4 regions of the Sediminitomix flava genome follow, and region 2 is predicted to be linked to each of the others. Evidence: riboswitches for the same ligand, from Rfam matches in the RefSeq annotation. Region 2 holds a riboswitch; each other region holds the start of a gene.
What was found. Region 2 has a riboswitch for S-adenosylmethionine ahead of BC781_RS18365 (hypothetical protein). Riboswitches for the same ligand answer to the same signal wherever they lie in the genome.
Positions count from the first base shown of each region.

Region 1: another riboswitch for S-adenosylmethionine. It lies ahead of metK (methionine adenosyltransferase); the one in region 2 lies ahead of BC781_RS18365 (hypothetical protein).
Region 3: another riboswitch for S-adenosylmethionine. It lies ahead of metH (methionine synthase); the one in region 2 lies ahead of BC781_RS18365 (hypothetical protein).
Region 4: another riboswitch for S-adenosylmethionine. It lies ahead of BC781_RS07650 (O-acetylhomoserine aminocarboxypropyltransferase/cysteine synthase family protein); the one in region 2 lies ahead of BC781_RS18365 (hypothetical protein).

Region 1 is NZ_QGDO01000002.1:1,218,270-1,223,722, forward strand. It holds gene BC781_RS12015 (branched-chain amino acid aminotransferase) at 1-808, opposite strand, end outside; gene BC781_RS12020 (inositol monophosphatase family protein) at 1,088-1,894, opposite strand; gene BC781_RS12025 (BLUF domain-containing protein) at 2,002-2,442, opposite strand; gene BC781_RS12030 (carbonic anhydrase family protein) at 2,555-3,307, opposite strand; SAM riboswitch class I at 3,471-3,580, shown strand; gene metK (methionine adenosyltransferase) at 3,812-5,089, shown strand; gene BC781_RS12040 (tetratricopeptide repeat protein) at 5,184-5,453, shown strand, end outside.
Region 2 is NZ_QGDO01000005.1:223,537-228,989, forward strand. It holds gene BC781_RS18355 (SDR family NAD(P)-dependent oxidoreductase) at 1-659, shown strand, start outside; gene BC781_RS18360 (DNA-3-methyladenine glycosylase I) at 734-1,291, shown strand; gene BC781_RS18365 (hypothetical protein) at 1,355-1,618, opposite strand; SAM-I-IV-variant riboswitch at 1,665-1,757, opposite strand; gene BC781_RS18370 (BlaI/MecI/CopY family transcriptional regulator) at 1,959-2,339, shown strand; gene BC781_RS18375 (M23/M56 family metallopeptidase) at 2,336-3,646, shown strand; gene BC781_RS18380 (hypothetical protein) at 3,849-4,283, shown strand; gene BC781_RS18385 (penicillin-binding protein activator LpoB) at 4,319-4,903, shown strand; gene BC781_RS18390 (COG3014 family protein) at 5,012-5,453, shown strand, end outside.
Region 3 is NZ_QGDO01000007.1:269,752-275,204, forward strand. It holds gene metH (methionine synthase) at 1-2,834, opposite strand, end outside; SAM riboswitch class I at 3,009-3,118, opposite strand; gene BC781_RS21640 (peptidase associated/transthyretin-like domain-containing protein) at 3,184-3,765, opposite strand; gene BC781_RS21645 (formyltransferase family protein) at 3,989-4,867, opposite strand; gene BC781_RS21650 (hypothetical protein) at 5,131-5,391, shown strand; gene BC781_RS21655 (M48 family metalloprotease) at 5,449-5,453, opposite strand, start outside.
Region 4 is NZ_QGDO01000002.1:77,369-82,821, forward strand. It holds gene metX (homoserine O-acetyltransferase MetX) at 1-817, opposite strand, end outside; gene BC781_RS07650 (O-acetylhomoserine aminocarboxypropyltransferase/cysteine synthase family protein) at 869-2,194, opposite strand; SAM riboswitch class I at 2,482-2,602, opposite strand; gene dacB (D-alanyl-D-alanine carboxypeptidase/D-alanyl-D-alanine endopeptidase) at 2,788-4,269, opposite strand; gene BC781_RS07660 (DcaP family trimeric outer membrane transporter) at 4,337-5,453, shown strand, end outside.

The DNA.
Region 1 (5,453 bases), on a different contig from region 2:
ATACGCTCAGACGAGTAATACTTCTTAAAATAGTATCCTCCTCTGGCATTGTAGGCGCAGTGACGATTGTATCATCAATTTGGAACATTACGTTCATTGTACCAGACTCTTCAATGTAAGCATGCTCACTTGAATCTGTCCAAAGTAGTTGATCATAACCTTGCTTCTGTGCTTCTAAAGCTGGAAGCATAGATGCTGCATAGTTACCTGCTACTTTAGCGAAACCTGTTCCTCCTTGGCAAGTACGTGAATATTTCTTTTCTATTTTTACTTTTACAGCTCCCGAATAGTAAGCACCTGCAGGAGACATGATGATTGCAAAAGTATATTTTTCCGAAGGACGAAGTCCTAAGAATGCATCTGTAGCAAACATGAATGGTCTCAGATACAATGAGCTATCTGGTACATTTGGTACCCAGTCTCTATCTAAATCAACCAACTCACGAAGCGCTTGTAAAAAGATTTCTTCTGGGAAAGAAGGCATACACATACGTTCTGCAGAAGCATTTAGCCTTTTTGCATTTTCATCTGGACGGAAAATCAAGACCTCTTCTTCATTTTTTACATTTCTGAAAGCTTTTAATCCTTCAAAAATAGATTGTCCGTAATGAATAGCTGAAGTTGCCGGACTTAACTTGAAGTCATCGTAAGGAATAATTCGGAAATCACCCCATTTGCCATTTTCATAGTCAGCTATAAACATATGATCTGTAAAATCTCTACCAAAATTAGGGTTCTTAAGATCAATTTCTGAAAGTCTGGACTTAGACGTTTTTTCAATTCGAATATCTACGGCTAGTTCTTGCATAAAATGTGCTTTAAGGTGAAACCATGTTTTTGAACGGTAAATTGCAATAGTCAAAGACAAGCCTCTTCTTAATCGAAACAAAAGAAAGGCATCTTTCTGCAAAGATACCTTTAAATTCTTTTCTCCAATAATGGAGGCCTATCTTATATTTCGTTGGAAACTCTTCTCCAATATTTAATGGAAAGTTCTAATTTAATCCTATGAAAAACAAAAAAATGTTTTTCATAGCGCTAATTTTCCAAAAAATATACGGCAAATGAGATTTTTGGTTTCTAAAATTTAGATTCCTTTAAAGTTATTTTTGATTAAGTCAGTCAATTCTTCGGTTACACCTTGGCAACTAGCAATTATTTGTCCTTTGAAAATAAACTCATCTCCGCCATAGAAATTAGTGACTACACCTCCAGCCTCTTTCACAATTAATCCTCCTGCAGCAACATCCCAAGGTTTTAGGTCATACTCAAAGAAACCTTCAAAACGACCTGCGGCGACATAGGCAAGGTCAATAGCCGCAGCACCAATTCGACGTAAACCATGACAAGCTTGCATCAAATGCTGAAGTGCATTCATGTAACCTTCCATCAGCTGAAAGTTTTGGTAAGGAAAGCCAGTTGCAATTAATCCTCTACTCAATTCTGGTTCTGGAGAAGTTTTAATCTTATTTCCATTTAAATAAGCACCTCCACCTTTCCATGCATAGAATGATTCTTTTCGGTTAGGTTCATGAACAACGCCTAACAATAATTCTTCACCTTTCGCAAGTGCAATACTAATGGCAAAAGTTGGAATACCATGAATGAAATTGGTTGTACCATCCAGTGGGTCTATAATCCAATTATACCCACCTTCATTTCTAGTACCAGTTCCTTCTTCTGCTATAAAACCTGCTTCAGGTAAAAAATCAGATAATTTTTCAACAATCATTTTTTCAGAGGTTTTATCGACATAAGAAACCATATCATTTGTCCCTTTATATTCAATATCCTCGCGCTCAAAACGAGAGCGTTCAACCATGATAAACTGTCCTACCTCTTCACTAAGTTCGACTACTTTTTTACATAGCCCTTCAAGTTGAAAATCTCCCATAAAAAAATCTATTGCTTAAAATTAAGGTTTGTCCACTTTCCAATTAAGAACATATCATCTATGCGTAATAGATGTATTTTCTCAAGGACAAAATGTCGTCAATTTTCTTACCAAAAACTATTCATATCCAATGATTCATTCAAATAGAAGTTTTTCATGTACTCAAAGACAATATGGGAGTTTTGGTAGAAGACATCTTTGGAAGGCATATCTTCAATTCCATGCTCTTCTTTCAACATTTCAAACTCTTCTTCGGTAATGTTTGTCCCTGTCATTGACCAAGCAGAAAAGTTACGATCTTCTACATGCCCTTCCATTACCATTTTTACATGCCTGTGTCTTTCATCTGAAGAAATCTTGTTGTACAGCGCTTTCACTTGCTCTTCATCGCCTTCAAGTACCTGAAGAAAATACTCATCTGAACACAACAGCATTCCTGAGATTTTCTTGTCAGCATTGTTGGTTTGACTTTTTTTCAAGATTTCAAACAATTCATCATCTGATAGTTCTTCTGAACGAGTACTCGAATAACATAGATAGTAGATCATTTTTAAAACTGTTTAAGTGAATGATACTCCAATATCTATGATCTGCTTTTTTATTTTCAGTCAATTTCGAGCACTTTTTTACATAAGAATGATTTCAGTTTGAATACAAGAATCAATCAATTTCTCGATTGAAAACCTCTTGAATATGCCTCGCATTATCTCCTTCAATTTTATTAATTCGCTGTATCGTGTGAGGTGAGGCTTCAAAAATATGCTTAAAAATAATCCACTCAACTCGTTCGGTATGGGGCGGTGTGGTAAGTGAACCTCTATAATGAAAAAATGCAAAATCCTTACTTTTGTCAAGCCCTTTGGCAAGAGAACGAACATCTAGAGATTTAGCAGGCAATACAACTCTATCCCCTACTTTGTCTGGAATTCGTTCGATCAATTCTTTAAAGAAATTAGGATCTGTTCCTTCTTTAAAAAGCACAGCTAAAACTAAGTAATTTTTAGAACCATCCTTATTAGTATTTGAATGTACCAAATGCATTTCCATTGGATATGTCACACCATCTATCAAATGTTCTGACGGAGTATGAAAGTGAAGTTGGTCAAAATTGTACTCTATTCCATCAAAACTAAACGTACTTCCAGGTTCATATTCTACTTTTACCGTTTTGCCTTCATTGATAAGTTGGTGAGGTTTATCTGTGATATGTGTATAATTATAATAAATCGTATGTGTTGAATCGTCTTCTTCGGAGGTTACTATATTTATAGGTGATTGTAACTTCCCATGCCCTTTCTCTACAGAAAGGTAATGTGTTTGTTTGAGATGATTATCGGCAACAGTTTCGTCTTTGGGAGAATGTTTACAAGCTATAAAAAAGCTACATAGCAAAAAGAGAATGATACTTTTCATATGATTTTTAATACATAAACATCATTTTCTTCTTGAATAATTCAGACCTACATTCATCTAAATCACAATAGTTTATCCAATTCTGAAACTCTTCGTGAAAATCCTTTTATTGAATCTTTCTAAATAAAATTGGTGACACAATAGAATTTATATACCTTTGTATAGCTTATCAAGAAAGACCGAGGGACTGGGCCCGATGAAGTCTTAGCAACCCCCTTCCAAATAGGCAGGTGCTAATTCCCATTTCTGACAAGAGTCAGGAGAAGATAAGTTTCATCCTACCGATATGGACTCTTCTTTTTTGATAGCGTTTTGGATTGCACCGTGCACTATCATTTTCTGTATAAAATTTAGTGCTTTTCATTGGAATGTGATTTTTGATCTAAGAAAAATATAGGTTCTTGACCAAACAAATCTACATTGTAAGCTGTTTAGCATCGGAACAATAGTTCACGAGATATCCAGAATCTAAATAAAAGTTGATTTAAATTTAATAACTCAAGAATGGCATACCTATTCACATCTGAATCGGTGTCTGAAGGGCACCCTGATAAAGTTGCTGACCAAATCTCAGACTCAGTCTTAGACGCAATGTTGTCTCAAGACCCAGACTCTCGTGTTGCTTGTGAGACGCTCGTAACTACAGGGCTTGCAGTATTAGCTGGAGAAATCACAACAAAAGCATACGTAGAAATCCCTGATATTGTACGCGAGACAATTAATAATATAGGTTATAACAAAGATAATTATCAATTCTCTGGAGACTCTTGTGGTGTTCAAGTGGCACTGCACAGTCAATCACCTGATATTGCACAAGGTGTAAATGAAGGAGAAGGAGTTGATAAAGAGCAAGGAGCAGGAGATCAAGGGATGATGTTTGGTTATGCCACAAATGAGACTCCAGAATATTTGCCTACAGCTTTGGCATTCTCTCACCGTTTGGTAAAGGAATTGGCTAACATCCGTAAAAATGAATCTGATGTAATGCCATATCTTCGCCCTGATGCAAAAGCTCAAGTAACGATTGAGTATAATGAAGACGGTAAACCAAAGCGTGTTCATACAATTGTTGTTTCTACTCAACACGATGATTTTGCAGCAGAAGAAGAAATGTTAGCAAAAATTGCTGAGGATGTAAAAGAGCATGTTATTGCTAGAGTAATTCCTGCTGAATTATTAGACGGAGATACAATCTATCACATCAACCCTACAGGTAAATTTGTGATTGGTGGACCTCACGGTGATGCAGGTTTGACTGGTCGTAAAATTATTGTAGATACTTACGGTGGTAAAGGTGCTCACGGTGGCGGTGCATTTTCAGGAAAAGATCCTTCTAAAGTAGACCGTTCGGCTGCTTATGCTGCTCGTCACATCGCGAAAAACGTAGTTGCAGCAGGATTGGCAGACGAAGCGTTGGTACAAGTTGCTTATGCAATTGGTATCTCAAATCCAGTATCTTTGAATATCAATACTTATGGTACAGCTAAAGTAGGTCTTTCTGATGTAGAAATTGCGGCTAAACTTTCTCAAATTTTCGATATGCGTCCTAAAGCAATTATCGATCGTCTGGGATTGAAAAACCCTATCTATACTCCAACGGCAGCTTACGGGCACGTAGGTCGTTCTCCTTACACTGCTGAAGTAGAATTCAACACAGTTGATATCACTGAAGTTGATGGTGTTAAGACAGAAATCCGTAAGAAAGAACTTAAAGAAGTTGAGTTCTTCACTTGGGAAAAGACAGATTATGTAGGAAAAATTAAAGACGATTTTAGCCTTTAATCTTCCAAATCATATACATTTGAACCCCAATCTACTTGTTAGGTTGGGGTTTTTCACTTTTTCACCCTTTGGGTAAATGTAGAGATTGATATTTATGAAGAAGATTATCTTTTTTGTTACCAGCCTTTTATACTTCACCTTTCAAGCAAATGCTCAAGTTGCTTTAGATCAAAAAGTAAGTTCGTACACATGTGATTGCTTACGAAATTATGCTCCTGAAGAAATTGACGATGAGATAATGGAAAATTGTATTTCAGAAGCAATGAAAGCAGTAGCTCCAGAAATGACACAAGTGCAAATCAAAGCCCTTGAACAAGTCGATAATATGTGGGCACTTATTGAAAATGTAACCAAACAAGTTTCT
Region 2 (5,453 bases):
TGAAAAAATATAATACAGAAGTCAAGATTGTGGCTAAAGATGTGTCAGAGGAGTTTAGTATAGATGCTATTTTAGCAGCTTGTGAAGGGCTTGAGGTTGGTTTACTTATTCAATCTGCTGGTTTTGGTACTTCTGGGAAGTTGATTCACTCAGACCTTAAAAAGGAATTAAATATGCTTCAAGTAAACTGTGCTGCAGTCTTAAAGCTTAATTATCACTTCGCCAAAAGATTTGCTGAAGAAAGGAGAGGGGGAATTATATTATTAAGTTCTTTGGTAAGCTTTCAAGGAGTTCCTTTAGCTTCAAATTATGCTGCAAGTAAAGCATATGTTCAATCATTAGCTGAAGGATTATCTTATGAAATGAAAGACCATAATGTGGACGTTTTAGCAGCTGCACCTGGGCCCGTTAAAACACCATTCTCAGAACGAGCAGATATGAAAATGAATATGGCACTTTCCACGAGTATGATTGGAGTTCCTATACTCAAAGCTTTAGGTAGAAAAAGTACTGTACTTCCTGGTTTACTCACAAAACTGCTCATTTACTCTCTTGATTTTTTACCGCGTTGGGCGAGAGTTCGAGTGATGAAGTCTATAATGGGTAAAATGACGGAACATCAGAACATCTTTGAAAACACTTCAGATCATCTACATTAAATCCTTTGCATAATTCTAGTAATTGTCTATTTATTTTATAATTTTATTAGAATAAAATATAATAATACTAGAAGATGGAGCCAAAGCCAAAATCATATTGTCAAGCTGTAGCTTTGATGAAAGAAGATGATGTAAATAGATTTTACCATGATCATGAGTATGGATTTCCTTTAGAATCGGATAATGAGTTGTTTGGTAGATTGATTTTAGAGATAAATCAAGCAGGACTCTCTTGGACAACAATTTTGAATAAAAAAGAGAATTTCTATGAGGCTTATGATCAATATGAGATTGAAGTTGTAGCAAATTACTCAGAAGGAGATAGAGAAAGGCTTCTATCTGATAAGGGAATAATTAGGAATAAACTAAAAGTCAATGCAGCTATTCATAATGCAAATGTGATTTTGGGATTACAAAAAGAACATGGTTCATTTAAAAATTGGCTAGACTTGAATCACCCAAAGACAAAAGAAGAGTGGGTGAAATTATTTAAAAAGACATTCAAGTTTACAGGAGGTGAGATTACTAATGAATTTCTGATGAGTACAGGATATTTAAAAGGAGCTCACGATAAAGATTGTCCTGTATATCATGAAATATTGAAATTAAACCCTAAGTGGGCGTCTGAATAAATGATGATCTAGGAATTAAATAACAGAGTCCTTTAAATTATTCATTAAAAGGACTCTTTTTTATTATCTAACAAGTTGAATATGCCCATCACTCAATTCAATTGGATGATATATAGAGTGGGCAATAATTTGTTTTTCTTCTGGATCTTTAATTAGATCACGACTTATAATTTCACTTTGTAGTGTATGGATATATGCTTGTTTTATTATATTCCATCCTTTATCTGCTACTAAGTAATTGAATCGATCAACTAATTTTTGAGCGCTTTCTGTGGAAAACTTCTCTTTAAATTCTACGGTTTTTCTTTCGATTATATCAAGTGCCATGTTGTTTTGATTTAAAAAGTGAAACAATGAAATGGCCTCAAGTGAAGGGAGTACATTTTTTTGTCTATACTGACCACATCCTTCAACCACCGTGGCTCTTTTGCTCGGTTGGTATCTTTAAAGATTCTTGATGCTATTGCAAATTTGAAGCTTTAGATCTTCTTTATCAAATAAAAGTTAATAAAGTTTAATTGTTAGACTGAAATTTATTGAGATATCCTTTTAAAACGGAGAATAGAATCTTTTGTTTTAGAATCTGAAAAACAATAACAAATATTTTTTTAATCTTTTATGACTATAAAAATAGTTTTATAACTACAAAAGTAATTATATTGCAGTCATGAAAGAATTGACAAAGGCAGAAGAACAAATTATGCAATATGTATGGAAGCTTGAAAAAGCATATCTAAAAGATATTGTAGCCCAATTTCCAGAGCCTAAACCAGCATATACGACTATCTCAACTGTGATTCGTGTGTTGACTAAAAAAGGTTTCTTGGGATTTAATACTTACGGTAAGGTAAATGAATATTATCCTTTGGTGTCGAAAAAGGAATATTTTGGATCACATTTCAAAGGAATAGTCAAGTCATTTTTTAATGGTTCTTTATCGGGTTTTGCTTCTTTTTTTACAGAGAGTGAAGATTTAAGTATTTCTGAACTTGAGGAAATTAAAAGAATGGTTGAAGATAAAATAGATCAAAAGAAAAAAACAAAATGATCGAGTTTTTACACTTTCTATGGAAGTCGAGTGTATTGATGACCATACCATATCTATTTTTTCGTGTACTCTTCCAGAAGGCTACTTTCCATCAGTTAAATAGAGGGATTCTTTATTTGATTCTGATAAGTTCAATTCTTGGACCACTAGTATCTTTTGATATTCCTATTGAAGATAATTTAAAGAAATATACATTATGGATAGAAGATTTTGAGAAAATCGAAAATTCTCAAAATATAGATGTATTAGAAGTGTCACAAGCAATGTCGTTTGAATGGAGTACACTGCTATTTGTCATCTATATATTTGGTGTGATATTGTTTTTAATAAGGTTTATAATTCAATTTAGACAGTTGATTTCGATCAGAAGTTCAGCTTTAAAGACAGAAATTAAAGGAAATACCTTTTATTTAACAAATCACCCTTCTGCCCCTTTCTCTTTCTTTCATTGGATTTTTTTACCGTCCAATTATAAGTCAATAGATGGTATTAAGTCTATTATTACACATGAACAAGCTCATGTCCGACAGCTCCACTCTTTTGATAGCATCTTACTAGAATGTTATACCATTTTGTTTTGGTGTAACCCTTTTGCTTTTGTCCTTAAAAATTCTTTCAACATTCTTCATGAATATTTAGCAGATCAAAAGGTGCTTTCAAGAAATGAGTCGGAGGTTAATTATTTAAAATTAATGCTTTCACAGGTAGAGAATAAACATTTATTACTCAGTAAAAACTTTGGAAGCAAACTTAAAAAGCGAGTACAAATGATTCAGAATAATAAAAGCTCAAGACTAAAACAATTTAGCTATCTACTTTTTATTCCTTTACTAGGTATACTTATTCAAGCTATTTCTATAGAGAATTCAAGCTTTGATAATGAACCAAGTATCGTCCCATTAAAAATGGAAAAGGTAGAAGTATCTTCTCATTTTGGTATGCGTTTTCATCCTATTTCAAAGAAAAAACTAATGCACAAGGGTATTGATTTTAGGGCGAAAATTGGAACTCCAGTTGTAGCTACAGCAAATGGGAGAGTTATATTAAAAGAGTTTAAAGGGAAAGGTATTGGACATGGTCGTCAGATTATTATCGGTCACGATCAAACTTATAAGACTTCATATAGTCAGCTTTCAGGCTTTAATGTAGAGGTAGGAGATTACGTTTCTAAAGGAGATGTGATTGGCTTTGTAGGTTCTTCAGGAAATTCAACTGGTCCACATTTGCATTATGAGGTGATAAAAGCAGGAGAACAAGTTGATCCTGTAGATTACTTTGTATTAAATAATGAGTCAAAAGAGAAATAATTTATAACTCTGAAATACCTTTTCGTAGTATTCAGATTTTGAGTGAATTAAACCACATAATTCGATTAGAGAAGCTAAAAGCATTCGTGCTTTTAGCTTTTTTTAATGTCCAAATTAGATTTTATTAATAAATCAATTCCCACTCTTTAGCCTTCCCTTACGTCTTTTAAAGTGATTAGATGATAGACCTAAATATCCCTACATGATCAAAAATATAAAACTACAAACCATTATTCTTTTAACCATTTTCGGTTTAAGTAGCCTGTTTATTAATGAGTCATTTGCTCAAAGTAAGTCACAACTAAAAAAAGAGAGTATTCTCAGTAAAAAGAAGTGGACTGTAACTGACGTGAGCAGAAAGAAGTTGGGTAAAGCCAAAAAAATGGATGATTTCCCGATTGAGATAGGGAATGAATTAAATTTTTCCATCGACAAGAAAATGGGATGGAAAAATAACAATCATGATTACCTCGCTGGAAAATGGGTGCTAGATCGTAAACATCTTTACATTATCCATGATGAACGATCATTGAATAATAGATTAGTCTCTGTAAAATATAAAGTTGTGAAACTGAAAGACAACAAAATTGTCTTGAAGAGACTGACAAAACCAAAAGGAAAGATAAAACTGATTTAAATTTTTAATTCGAATACTTTTAAACTAACAAACAAATGAAAAACCTATTGTGGACGAGCCTTTTAGTTTTCATCATCGCATTTACAACGGGCTGTTCTAGAAAAATTACGAGAGTTGCCCCAGATCAACAAATTGATATTAGTGGCAGATGGAATGATATTGATTCCAAGCAAGTTGCTGAAGAGATGAGTGCTGATGTACTAAGCAAGCCATGGTATAGACGATTTGAAGAAACTCATAATCGTCCTCCTGTAGTTATTGTCGGAAGTGTCGTTAATAAAAGCCATGAACACATTTCTTCTGATAACTTCATTAAAGATATCGAAAGAGAATTGATTAATTCTGGACAAGTGAGAATCGTTCAAAATGCTTTATTCAGAGAGAAATTGAGAGAAGAAAAGAAGCAACAACAAACGAATTCTAGTCCTGAAACAAGAGCCAAATTAGCTTCAGAACTAGGAGCAGATTACATGTTGGTTGGAATAATCAATTCAACTGTAGATGCTTATAAAAAAGAGAAGGTAGTTAATTATAAAGTCAATCTTGAAATGAATGATCTTGAATCAACTGAGATTGTATGGATTGGTGACAAAGAAATTAAAAAGTATATAAAGAACTAACACCCAATTATTCTTGGGGGAAGATAAAAATCTGTTATCAGATCTTTCAACCAGTTATACCCCTAAGGCTTTGCTTTAGGGGTTTTTATTTTGCAGACAAACAAGCTTATGAAATTCTATACCGCCTTCATTGCTGTACTAATATTTGCTTTTACATCTTGTAGTTTACCTAGTTTCTATCAAAAAAATTATGAGTTAAATAAGGCTATTGAAACACAAAATTATAGTGCAGCCGATGAGTTTATGAAAGCTCATGAGAAAAAAGATGCCAATGGTAGAAATAGGTTTTTGTATTATGTAAATGCTGGAACTGTTGCTTCTCTAGCAGGGAAATATGAGGAAAGTAATACCTATTTTGAGAAAGCATATATTTTTATTGAGGATGAAAGAAAGCAATTTTTAGAGCAAGGAGCAGCCCTTTTACTAAACCCTAACCTTTCGACCTATTTTGGGGAAGATCATGAAGTTTTAATGATTCATTATTACAAGGCTCTTAATTATGTACATCTAGGAGATTATGAAAAGGCATTAGTAGAGTGTAGAAGGTTGG
Region 3 (5,453 bases), on a different contig from region 2:
GGCTTATTGATATTTGTATTTTCCCAATCAATTTTCACCTTGTTCTTTCGAGCATCTTCAATAGAGATATATTTCTTATTTGATTTACGCTTTGAATGATCTTCTCTCAATCGAGCATATTCATTTTTGAAATTCTCATAAGCTTCTTCATATACACCTTCAGTTTCAGATGTAAATGCACTCGCTACAGGAACAGATTTAGAGGCGTCCAAAACATGAATCACAGGACCACTATATACAGGGTCAATTTTAACTGCTGTGTGAATTCTTGACGTAGTAGCACCACCAATCATTAAAGGAATTTTAAGTCCTTTACGCTCCAATTCTTCAGCTACATAAACCATTTCATCAAGCGATGGAGTAATTAGACCACTCAATCCGATCATATCTACATTCTCCTCTACAGCTTTAGCAATAATCTGCTCAAGAGGAACCATCACACCCATATCAATTATTTCGAAGTTGTTACAAGCTAGTACAACTCCTACAATATTTTTACCGATATCGTGTACGTCTCCTTTTACTGTAGCCATCAAGATTTTTCCCGCGCTACTTTTTCCTGAAAGTCCAGGGTTATTTCTCTTTTCCTCTTCAATAAATGGAATCAAGTAGGCTACAGCTTTCTTCATTACACGAGCCGATTTAACAACTTGTGGCAAGAACATCTTTCCTTCTCCGAAAAGATCACCTACGATATTCATTCCATCCATCAGAGGGCCTTCAATTACTTGAAGTGGGCGATCAAACTTCTGCCTTGCTTCTTCAGTATCCTCATCTATAAAGTCTACAATACCTTTTACTAGCGCATGAGAAAGACGCTTTTCTACAGGAGCTTCACGCCAAGAAAGATCAACTTCTTTTTTCTTACCATCCCCTTTTACAGTTTCAGCAAGTTCAACAAGTCTTTCTGTCGCATCATCTCTTCTATTGAGTAATACGTCCTCTACGCGTTCTAGTAGTTCTTTAGGAATCTCTTCATAGACCTCAATCATACCAGCGTTTACAATACCCATATCCAAACCTGCTTTAATTGCATGATAAAGGAATGCTGAGTGCATTGCTTCACGAACTACATTGTTACCTCTAAAAGAGAAAGAGACATTACTGATACCTCCACTCACTTTCGCATGAGGAAGATTCTGTTTGATCCAACGTGTAGCCTCAATAAAATCAACACCGTAATTATTGTGCTCATCAATACCTGTAGCAACAGTAAGTACGTTAGGGTCAAAAATGATGTCTTGTGGAGGGAAATTAACTTTCTCTACTAATATATCATATGATCTCTTACAGATTTCAATTCTTCTTTGATAACTATCCGCTTGCCCTGTTTCATCAAATGCCATGACTACTACAGCTGCTCCATATTTCTTTACCAGTTCTGCCTTTTTAATAAACTCTTCTTCTCCCTCTTTCAAAGAAATTGAGTTTACAACCCCTTTACCTTGTACACACTTCAGACCAGCTTCAATTACTGACCATTTTGAAGAGTCAATCATAATTGGTAAACGAGCAATATCTGGTTCAGATGCAATGAGGTTTAGGAATCGGGTCATGGCTTCCTCAGAATCCAACATCCCTTCATCCATATTTACATCAATCATTTGTGCACCACCTTCTACTTGGCTACGAGCAACCTCCAAAGCTTCATCGTACTTATCTTCTTTGATAAGTCTTTTAAACTTCAACGAACCAGTAACATTTGTACGCTCACCAATGTTAGCAAACATACTATCTTCTTTGATAGAAATAGGTTCTAGTCCAGATAGGTGAAGTACTGCATCTTCTTCAGGAATTTGTCTTGTTTCATGAGGACTAACTACTTCAGCAATTTTCTGAATGTGATCTGGTGTAGTACCACAACATCCACCAATAATATTTACTAGACCATTACTAGCAAAGCCTTCAATAATTTCTGCCATCTCCTCTCCTGTTTGATCGTATTGACCAAATTCGTTTGGAAGACCTGCATTTGGGTGTGCTGAGATTAGACAATTAGAGACTCTTGAAAGTTCTTGAACATAAGGCCTGAGAAGATCTGCACCTAAAGCACAGTTCAAACCTACACTAAACAAGTTTGCGTGTGAAATGGAATGCCAAAATGCTTCTGCAACCTGTCCAGAAAGCGTACGACCACTCGCGTCAGTAATAGTACCAGAAACCATTACAGGAAGTCTTTTACCATAGCTTAGATTTGGAAATTCATCAGTGATTTCAACATTACCTTTTTCTTGATCATCAAAATACTTTTCGATCGCAAATAAAGCCGCCTTACAGTTTAGCGTATCAAAAACCGTTTCGACTAGAAGTAGATCACAACCACCTTCTACTAATCCTTTGGTCTGTAAATAGTATGCATCTACAAGTTGATCGAAAGTAACGGCACGATAACCCGGATCATTCACATCTGGGGAAATGGAAGCTGTTCTGTTTGTAGGTCCCATAGAACCTGCCACATATTTAGGCTTAGAAGGATCTTCCGCTGTTAATTCATCAGCTACTTCTTTGGCTATTCTTGCAGATTCATAGTTAAGTTCATAAACTATATGTTCAAGCTTATAATCTTCCATGGCTATTGTTGTACCACTAAAGGTATTGGTTTCAACAATATCTGCCCCTGCCAAGAAATACTGTCTATGGATATCCTTAATAATATCTGGACGAGTAATAGACAATAAATCGTTGTTGCCTTTAAGGTCAGATGGATGATCAGTAAATCTATCTCCTCTAAAATCTTTTTCTTCTAATTTATGGCGTTGGATCATAGTACCCATTGCACCATCCAAAATTAGAATACGTTCTTTCGCTAAGTCTTTGATGTCTTTTTTCTCCATGCTTGCAGTCAATTCATATTTTGACACACTAATTATACAGACGCATGTGAAAACAAACAATAGAAAATTCTTGATTGATTACTAGCAACTTACATATACTTTGTAAGTAGTTTTTGGTCATAAAAAAAAGGGCAAGAAAGCCCTATTTAATCAAAATAAATCTATGATTGCTTTCACCTATCTTCCTCAGACACCTCTGAGCCGGGAATTGGCACCAAGCATGTAAAGCTTCTTGGTTGCCAAGGCATCATTGAGCCCGGTCTCTCCACCTTTCAGGATAAGTGGTACAAAGATATGTAATCAATCTTATTATTAAAATTTTATTATTGAGAAATGTAATTTCACTTAATTAATTTCTCCAATTTTGTCCTTCTCCCACAGGTTCTTTCTGTATATTCATCCAAATTCGATATTGTTCTTGTGGATCTTGGTAATTAGAACGATATGACATTACAATTTGTGGGTTACTAAATGGCTTAAAGTTATTTTTTAATTCCATTGCCCATCTTTGATTTTCGGTTTGCATATTTTTCAATGCTAAGAAAGTTGCTTTAAACTCTTCTTTGGTTTCTGGAAATGGAAAAATATCAACTTCATCCAAGTAAACTGTCATTTCGGATAAAGGTACTTTAATGAATAAATGATCCTTACCTTCAAACTCAGGTAAAGCCACCTTTACTGTTTTATATCCTTGAAAACTCACTTGAATACTATCTACAGGTTTGATCAGCATTTCTGCTCTACCATCTCCTTTCGTAATAGCTCCTGTTCTTCCTGCCAACACATGCGCTCTGTTCAACGGACGCCCTGTTTCTTTTTCGTAAACAATTACTGTTAATTTATCAGTCTTAGCTTGGTCTTGAGCAAAAGATGGGAAATAAAAGAATAGTCCTACTATGACTAAGGTTATATAATTGATGTTTCTTCTCATAAAAATCTGATTCTATATTGAAGTAATTTGCTAGTAAAATATCATTATCGGAATAAATTTAACAGTATTACTGTTTGTTGACTTTAAAAGTCATAAATTCTCTTAATGGGTTAAAACATAAGTGAATAACCTAATCAAGTAAGGTTTTGTTTTTACAGCTATAAAAAAAACAAAAAAAGGCCATAAGATTTAACTTATAGCCTTTTATACTTTAATAGAAAATCTAAGCGTATGACTCTTCTATTGTATGTACCTTTTGATTGGGTGTGAATCTAGTATATTGTCTTACTTCAGTCCAATTTGTGTATTCTAAACCTTTTTCTTTCAATCTATCAAGAGTTTGAATAGATGGCCATGACATATATGGATATTTAGGCTCTTTGAATTGTGGTATTGGAATAATTGCTTCTTTATTATCAAGCTTGTGGAAATACTCATTAAACTGTTTCATCGCAACATGCATAAAGTTATACATGATAGTTAAATGAGAATCTTTCTTTCCTCTTTTTATTGGAGTCTGAATTAAAATGTCACCACAATCAATGTCAGCTGTAAGCTCATGTAGTGTTGATCCATAAACTTCTTCATCAGATTCCATTAGGTGTACAAATGGTTCTACTCCTCTAAAGTCAGGAAGAAGTGATGGATGAATATTGACAATTGATACTTTAGGCATATTGATAAAATCTTTTTTCAAGATTTGATCTAAGCCACAAGAAAGGAAAACATCTGTTTCAAGATTTTTCAACTCATCAATAGTTTCTTTCTTATTAAAGTTGTCTGATTCAATGATTTTGAATCCATACATTTTAGAAAGCTCTTGAACGGAGTATAGTTTATCTTCTTCTTTTCTGAATATATTTAAGATTGATGCAGCCAAAGGAATAAAAGCCGCTAAACCTAAATAATAAAAAATGAAGGAAGAATTAAATCGTTTAAACATGAATCTCAATCCCTTCAAATCGTTGATAGTAACTCCATCAATTTTCATGTCTTTTTTTGAAAAAACAACTGCTTTTATAGGCAATTTATATTTTCTCAACATTAAGTTCAAAGCTAACACCGCCACATAAGATGGTGAGCACCCGTATACAATGTTCATAAAAAAATTAGAATAGTGATATGTAAATGATGCCCGAATATAGCAATGTTGGTATTTAAATAATAAAATAATACAATTATTTAATGTTAAGTGAATGATTTTTCATTAATGAAATAAATTGTATTAAATCTACAATTCTTACAAAATCAAAATATTTTAAAGTATGTAAACCTGTATATGAGTAAGATACGCCGCTGTTTGTTTACAAATAGGTTAAAAGAAAGTAGTATCTAGCATAATTATGAAATAACCTATTCTGAGATATGTATAGAAACCTAATTACTGCTGCACTTATTGCTAATATCCTATCGATTGAAAAAGAGTTAATTCTTAATTCGCCTCAGCAAATCATAAAATCAGAAGAAGCTATTCAGTATTCATTTTCAAGAATAGAACTTGAAACCATAATTTTAGAAATTGAGGATGAATATCATCTCAACCTAATTGACCTTAATAGGGACCGAGTGTCTAATTTGAATGACCTATTTTATATCTTAAACCAATCTGAAGAAGTTACCCCATAAAAAAAGCCTTTCAAATATCTAAATCTGAAAGGCTTTTCGTATTGCATATGTCTTACCTTAAG
Region 4 (5,453 bases), on a different contig from region 2:
CTTCTTTCAATCCTCCTCTGTTTCTTCCTAAGTTATGACTATCCATTGCCTTAGAGAGAGTCCAGTAAGAATAGGCATTAAAACGTTTTGTCAATTTTTCTCCTTGATATTGCTGATAGCTAGAAGCTCTAAAGTTATTAACCTTATCTTCATCATCATCCATTTGTGTAGTTTCATAAGTCTCATAATTTCTATATGAAAGCATCGCAATTGAACGTGCGGCTATCAAGCCATTAATCCCTGCATCATCTCTTTCTTCTTTCCAAGTTGGGTCTGCATTAATGGCTATTCTTTGTGTTTCATTAAATGCAATTCCCCAAGGAGAATGTTTTGCATTTGAAGCTACGATGATCAGATTCTCAGCTAAAGTAGGGTGTTTTACTGCCCACTCTAAAGCTTGTTGTCCTCCTAAAGAACCACCTATTAAAGTATGAATCTTTGAAATCCCCAAATCTACTCTCAGGAGATCTAGCGCATTGACCATATCACGAATTGTGATACTTGGAAAAGAATGATAATAAGGTTTATTAGTTCTAGGATTTACTGAAAGTGGTCCTGTAGAACCGTAACAAGAACCCAACACATTTGCACAAATAATGAAATGTTCGTCTGGATTAAAGATTTTATTATCCCCAAACAAACCACTCCACCAGTCCATGACATCGGCATTTCCAGTTAAAGCATGACAAGCCCAAATAATATTTGAGCCATCTTCATTGATTTTACCTGCGGTTTGGTATTCCAATTGAAATTCAGGAAGTATTTCTCCCGACTCCAGTTCAAATTCCTGCTGATATGTAAAGACTTGTGTGTGCATAATTCTGTGTAAATGTTGAAAAGCAGTCCCGAAGGACTGCCTTGGTTTTGTTTAGACTGCTAGTTCTTCATTAGCAAATGCGGCTGCAAATGCTTTTTCAAAATCAGATTTGATATCTTCAATATGTTCAATACCTACAGATACTCTCAACAATGCTGGAGTTACACCTGCGGCAGCTTGTTCTTCTTCACTCAATTGTTGGTGAGTCGTTGAAGCCGGATGAATAATTAATGTTTTAGCATCCCCTACATTTGCCAAATGACTCACTAATTCCAAAGAGTTTACAAATGTCTTAGCTTCTTCTAACCCGCCTTTCAATTCAAAAGAAAGTACTGCACCAAATCCATTGGTTAAGTATTTCTTAGCCAACTCATGGTGAGGATTATCTTTCAATCCAGGGTAATTTACTTTAGCAACAATTCCTTTTTCATCCAACCACTCCGCTAACTTTAGCGCATTGCTCACATGTCTGTCCACTCTCAAAGAAAGAGTCTCTAAACCTTGTAATAGTTGGAATGAGTTGAAAGGACTAAGTGATGGTCCAAAATCTCTTAAGCCCTCTACTCTTGCACGGATTGCAAACGCAATGTTTCCAAAAGGACTTTCAGAACCGAAAGTCTCCCAAAAATTCAATCCATGATAGCCCTCTGAAGGTTCCGAGAATTGAGGGAATTTTCCATTTCCCCAATTATAATTTCCCCCATCTACGATTACACCGCCAATCGAGGTTCCATGGCCACCAATCCACTTGGTAGCAGAAGCAGTTACGATATTAGCGCCGTGTTGTAGCGGCTTGAATAAATAACCTCCTGCACCAAAAGTATTATCCACAACTAATGGAATATCATGCTTTTTGGCTATCGCTGCTATTTTTTCAAAATCTGGAATATTGAAACCTGGGTTCCCGATGGTTTCAAGGTAAATTGCTTTTGTCTTTTCATTAATTGCTTCATCAAAAGCTTGAGGTTGATCACCATCAACAAAGTTGACTTCAATTCCTAAACGTTGAAAAGCAATTTTGAATTGATTGTAAGTTCCGCCATAGAGGTAAGTCGAGCTAACGATATTATCACCTGCTTGGCATAAGTTATTTAATGCAATGAACTGGGCAGCTTGTCCTGAAGCGACAGCTACAGCAGCTACGCCACCTTCTAGGGCAGCAATTCTTTTTTCAAAAACATCCGTAGTTGGGTTCATGATACGAGTATAGATATTCCCGAATTCCTTCAGTGCAAATAAGTTAGCACCATGGTCGGCATCCTTAAACCCGTATGAAGTCGTCTGATAAATAGGCACAGCTCTTGATCCTGTAGTAGGGTCTATATCTTGACCTGCGTGTACTTGTAAAGTATCGAAATGTAAACTTGCATTTGACATAGTAGTAATGATTTTGAAGGTGTTAAATAAGAAAATAGGTTGACACAGATGTGTCGAGAATTCCCAGATACAGATATGCCGATGTGATATACAGCAAATTGTATATGATTATTCTAGCTATTAATCGAATAGAATAGGGAATTTTAGAAAGGGTATGTATGTGACTAGCACATTCGCATTCGCAAGCGCATTCGGTACTTTGTAGAAATAAAAATTGTACCTATCAGATGATGATGTGATCCCGCAAGAACGGAAGTTTTTGTTGTAGTTGTTTTCATTATTGTTTCGATTTATATATCCTAAAACTTGATTTAGGCAAGGATTTAGCACCTTATCGTTTCTTCACTTTGGAAGGACAGGTTGCTAGAGGGTCATTGAGCCTTGTCTCTCGCCTCTTCCCTATAAACCCAGACACTAAAAAAGTGCGGTTGATCGAGAATTGATACCTCAAAACAACGGCACTTTTTTTTAGTATCCAAATAATCATTCGATTTTTTTCAAATAATCTAAATAAATCACTGAAAACATTTAAACATTTTCAATTCCATCAACTATTTAAAAAGCAAAATCAAACAAACTGAAAATCAACAACTTTAGTCAACCAAAGAAACTTGAACTAATTGATCAAAGAATTTTTCGATGAGAGGACGAATAGTTTTAGAATCGTCATAATTATTTATGATAATAGCAAAAGCAAACTCTTCCGAATCCATATTTTCAGCATAACCAGAATAAGCTAAAACGCGCTTCATACTTCCACTCTTTGCATGGATTTTTCCATTTGCAATAGAAGACCTACACATGTATTTCACCGTCCCTGACTTCCCTACAATCGGGATTGATTTTTTGAATGAATTAAAGACATTCGTACGGGTCATTTTAGATAACATCAAAGTCATTTGACGACTAGTAACACTGTTAAATCTTGATAGACCACTACCATCCTCCATATTAAATCCTGACATTGGCAAACCTCGATTCTCCCATTCATTACGAATCCTTTCAATCCCTTTTTCAGTACTCCCCTTTACTCCAAGTTTTTGATGAGAAATTGCTTTAGCCAGACATTCAGCATACAAATTATTACTCTTATGGTTGACCTCTGTAATCAAATTTGACAATGTCTCTGATTGAATTACACTTATAAGATTAAGATTCTTCTCTTCAAGATTAGATACTAATGTTTCTCCTTGAATTTCAACCCCTAAACCTTTCATATAATCCACCATAGAATGAGTTGTCTGAAGACTTGGAAAAGGTAATGCACCCTTGATTTTAAAACGATTTCGATGGGGAGGAATTGACCCTCTTATAAACCTTTGATTACTTCGAGGGCTTCCAAAAATATAAGCCTGATCACCAGAACCTTTTGCGCCAGATACAACTTCATTATTGAAATTAACTAGAGAACTTAAGTCAGGAGAAGAGCCTAAAAATTTAGTTTCCTTTCCTTCTTCAAAGCTTTGAAAATAAAGCTCATACTTATTCTGATTTATATTCAAACTTGAAATTGGTGCAGCATAATAATTTCCAATATCTTCCCAAATCCATCCTCTAGGAATAAGCTGAGAATCAAAAGCGGCATCAACTCCAATCACATTTCCAGTAATTCGATTAAGAGGTTTCTCTAATTTTATTTTAGAAAAATCATCAGTGGTAAGTGATGGGTCGCCCGAACCGATTAAATACAAATCCCCATTTAGAACGCCATCACGCCAAGTTCCTGAGTACTTCAGTTGAGTTGAAAAAGTGAAATTTTCACCTAAAAGTAACAAGGCTGAAGAAGTTGTAAATAATTTCATTGTAGATGCTGGACAGAGTGTTTTATTCTCTTCATAACTAAAAACTTCTTCATTGTTTTCCGTCTTAATGACATGAATAGATACACTTGCATTAGATAATTGAGGGTGATTTAAGATCTTTTTGACACTTTCTGAGAAAGCACTTTTTGAAATACTTTGACTCCATCCACTTGAATAATAAAACACTGTAAGCCAAAAAAATAGGACAACTTTAATAAACCTCATTTCAATATGATTAGAATTGATTAAAATCTTACGTGAAACTCTTCTCATCAAAAATAAGAATTTTGATTTTTGACACTAGTCCGAATTAACTTAAGTACTAAGTAATCGGATATTTATGGCAAAACAATTACTCATACTCCTAATCATCTCATTAGGTAGCTTACAGATAAGCTATGCTCAAATAGAAGATGAAGTCACCCAAGAAGAAACTGATCAAGCTGTTGACTCTCTTGAGTTTGAAGGACCTTACCAAAAAACGCACCCTCAAAGTATAAATGCAGAATCTACTGTTTTAAGACTTCAAAAAGGGAATTACAGATTCGGATTAGGTGGTTATGCCAGAATACAACCTATTTACGATTTCGAAGGCTCACAACAAAATGACAACTTTGTAGTCATTGATATTCCTGTTGAACAAAAAGCAAAGGAAGATCGATTTGGGATTTTATCTAATGCATCTCGTCTTGCTTTTGAAGTACTAGGAAAAGGAAAAGTCTCTGGACCTCTAAGAATATATATAGAAGGCGATTTTAGTAGTGCGGATGGAAATGACAATTTCAGGCTTCGTCATGCATACGGACAAGCATTAGGCTTTACGATTGGTCAAACATGGACAACATTCTCTGATGTAGAAGTTTATCCTAACAACGTAGACTTTGAAGGACCAAATGGAATTGTTTGGCTTAGACCTGCTCAAATTAGATACGAGAAAAAGGTTAAGAATTGGATTTTTGGTGCGGCCGTAGAAAACCCAACAGATAATATTTTCCCTGGAATTTTAGCTGAAGACAGTTTGAGCTTTGTTCCTCAGCGAGTTCCTGATTTGGTAGCAAAAACTCAATATTCTTTTGGGATTGATGATAGAAGCCATTTACGAGTAGCATATGTCTATAGAAAACTCTACTACGAACAAAATGATGTCATCAGAGATGCTTCTGGTTGGGGTGTAGCCTTATCTGGCCATATCTTCTTTAGAAGTAACTTCAGGTTTATGTTTCAGGCCACTGTCGGTGAAGGAATCTCAAAATACTTGAATGGGGTTACTGGACGTGATGCAGACCTTGTACCAACTTCTGCCGGAGATCTCAGAGGATTATTCTCATTAAGTGGTATGGGAGCATTCGAATATAATTTCAGTAAAAAACACCAAGCAACATTCACCTTCAGTAGATATCAATTAAACCCTACAGATGCCTTTGGTCCTCAAGACCTTGACCATAGTGAATACTATG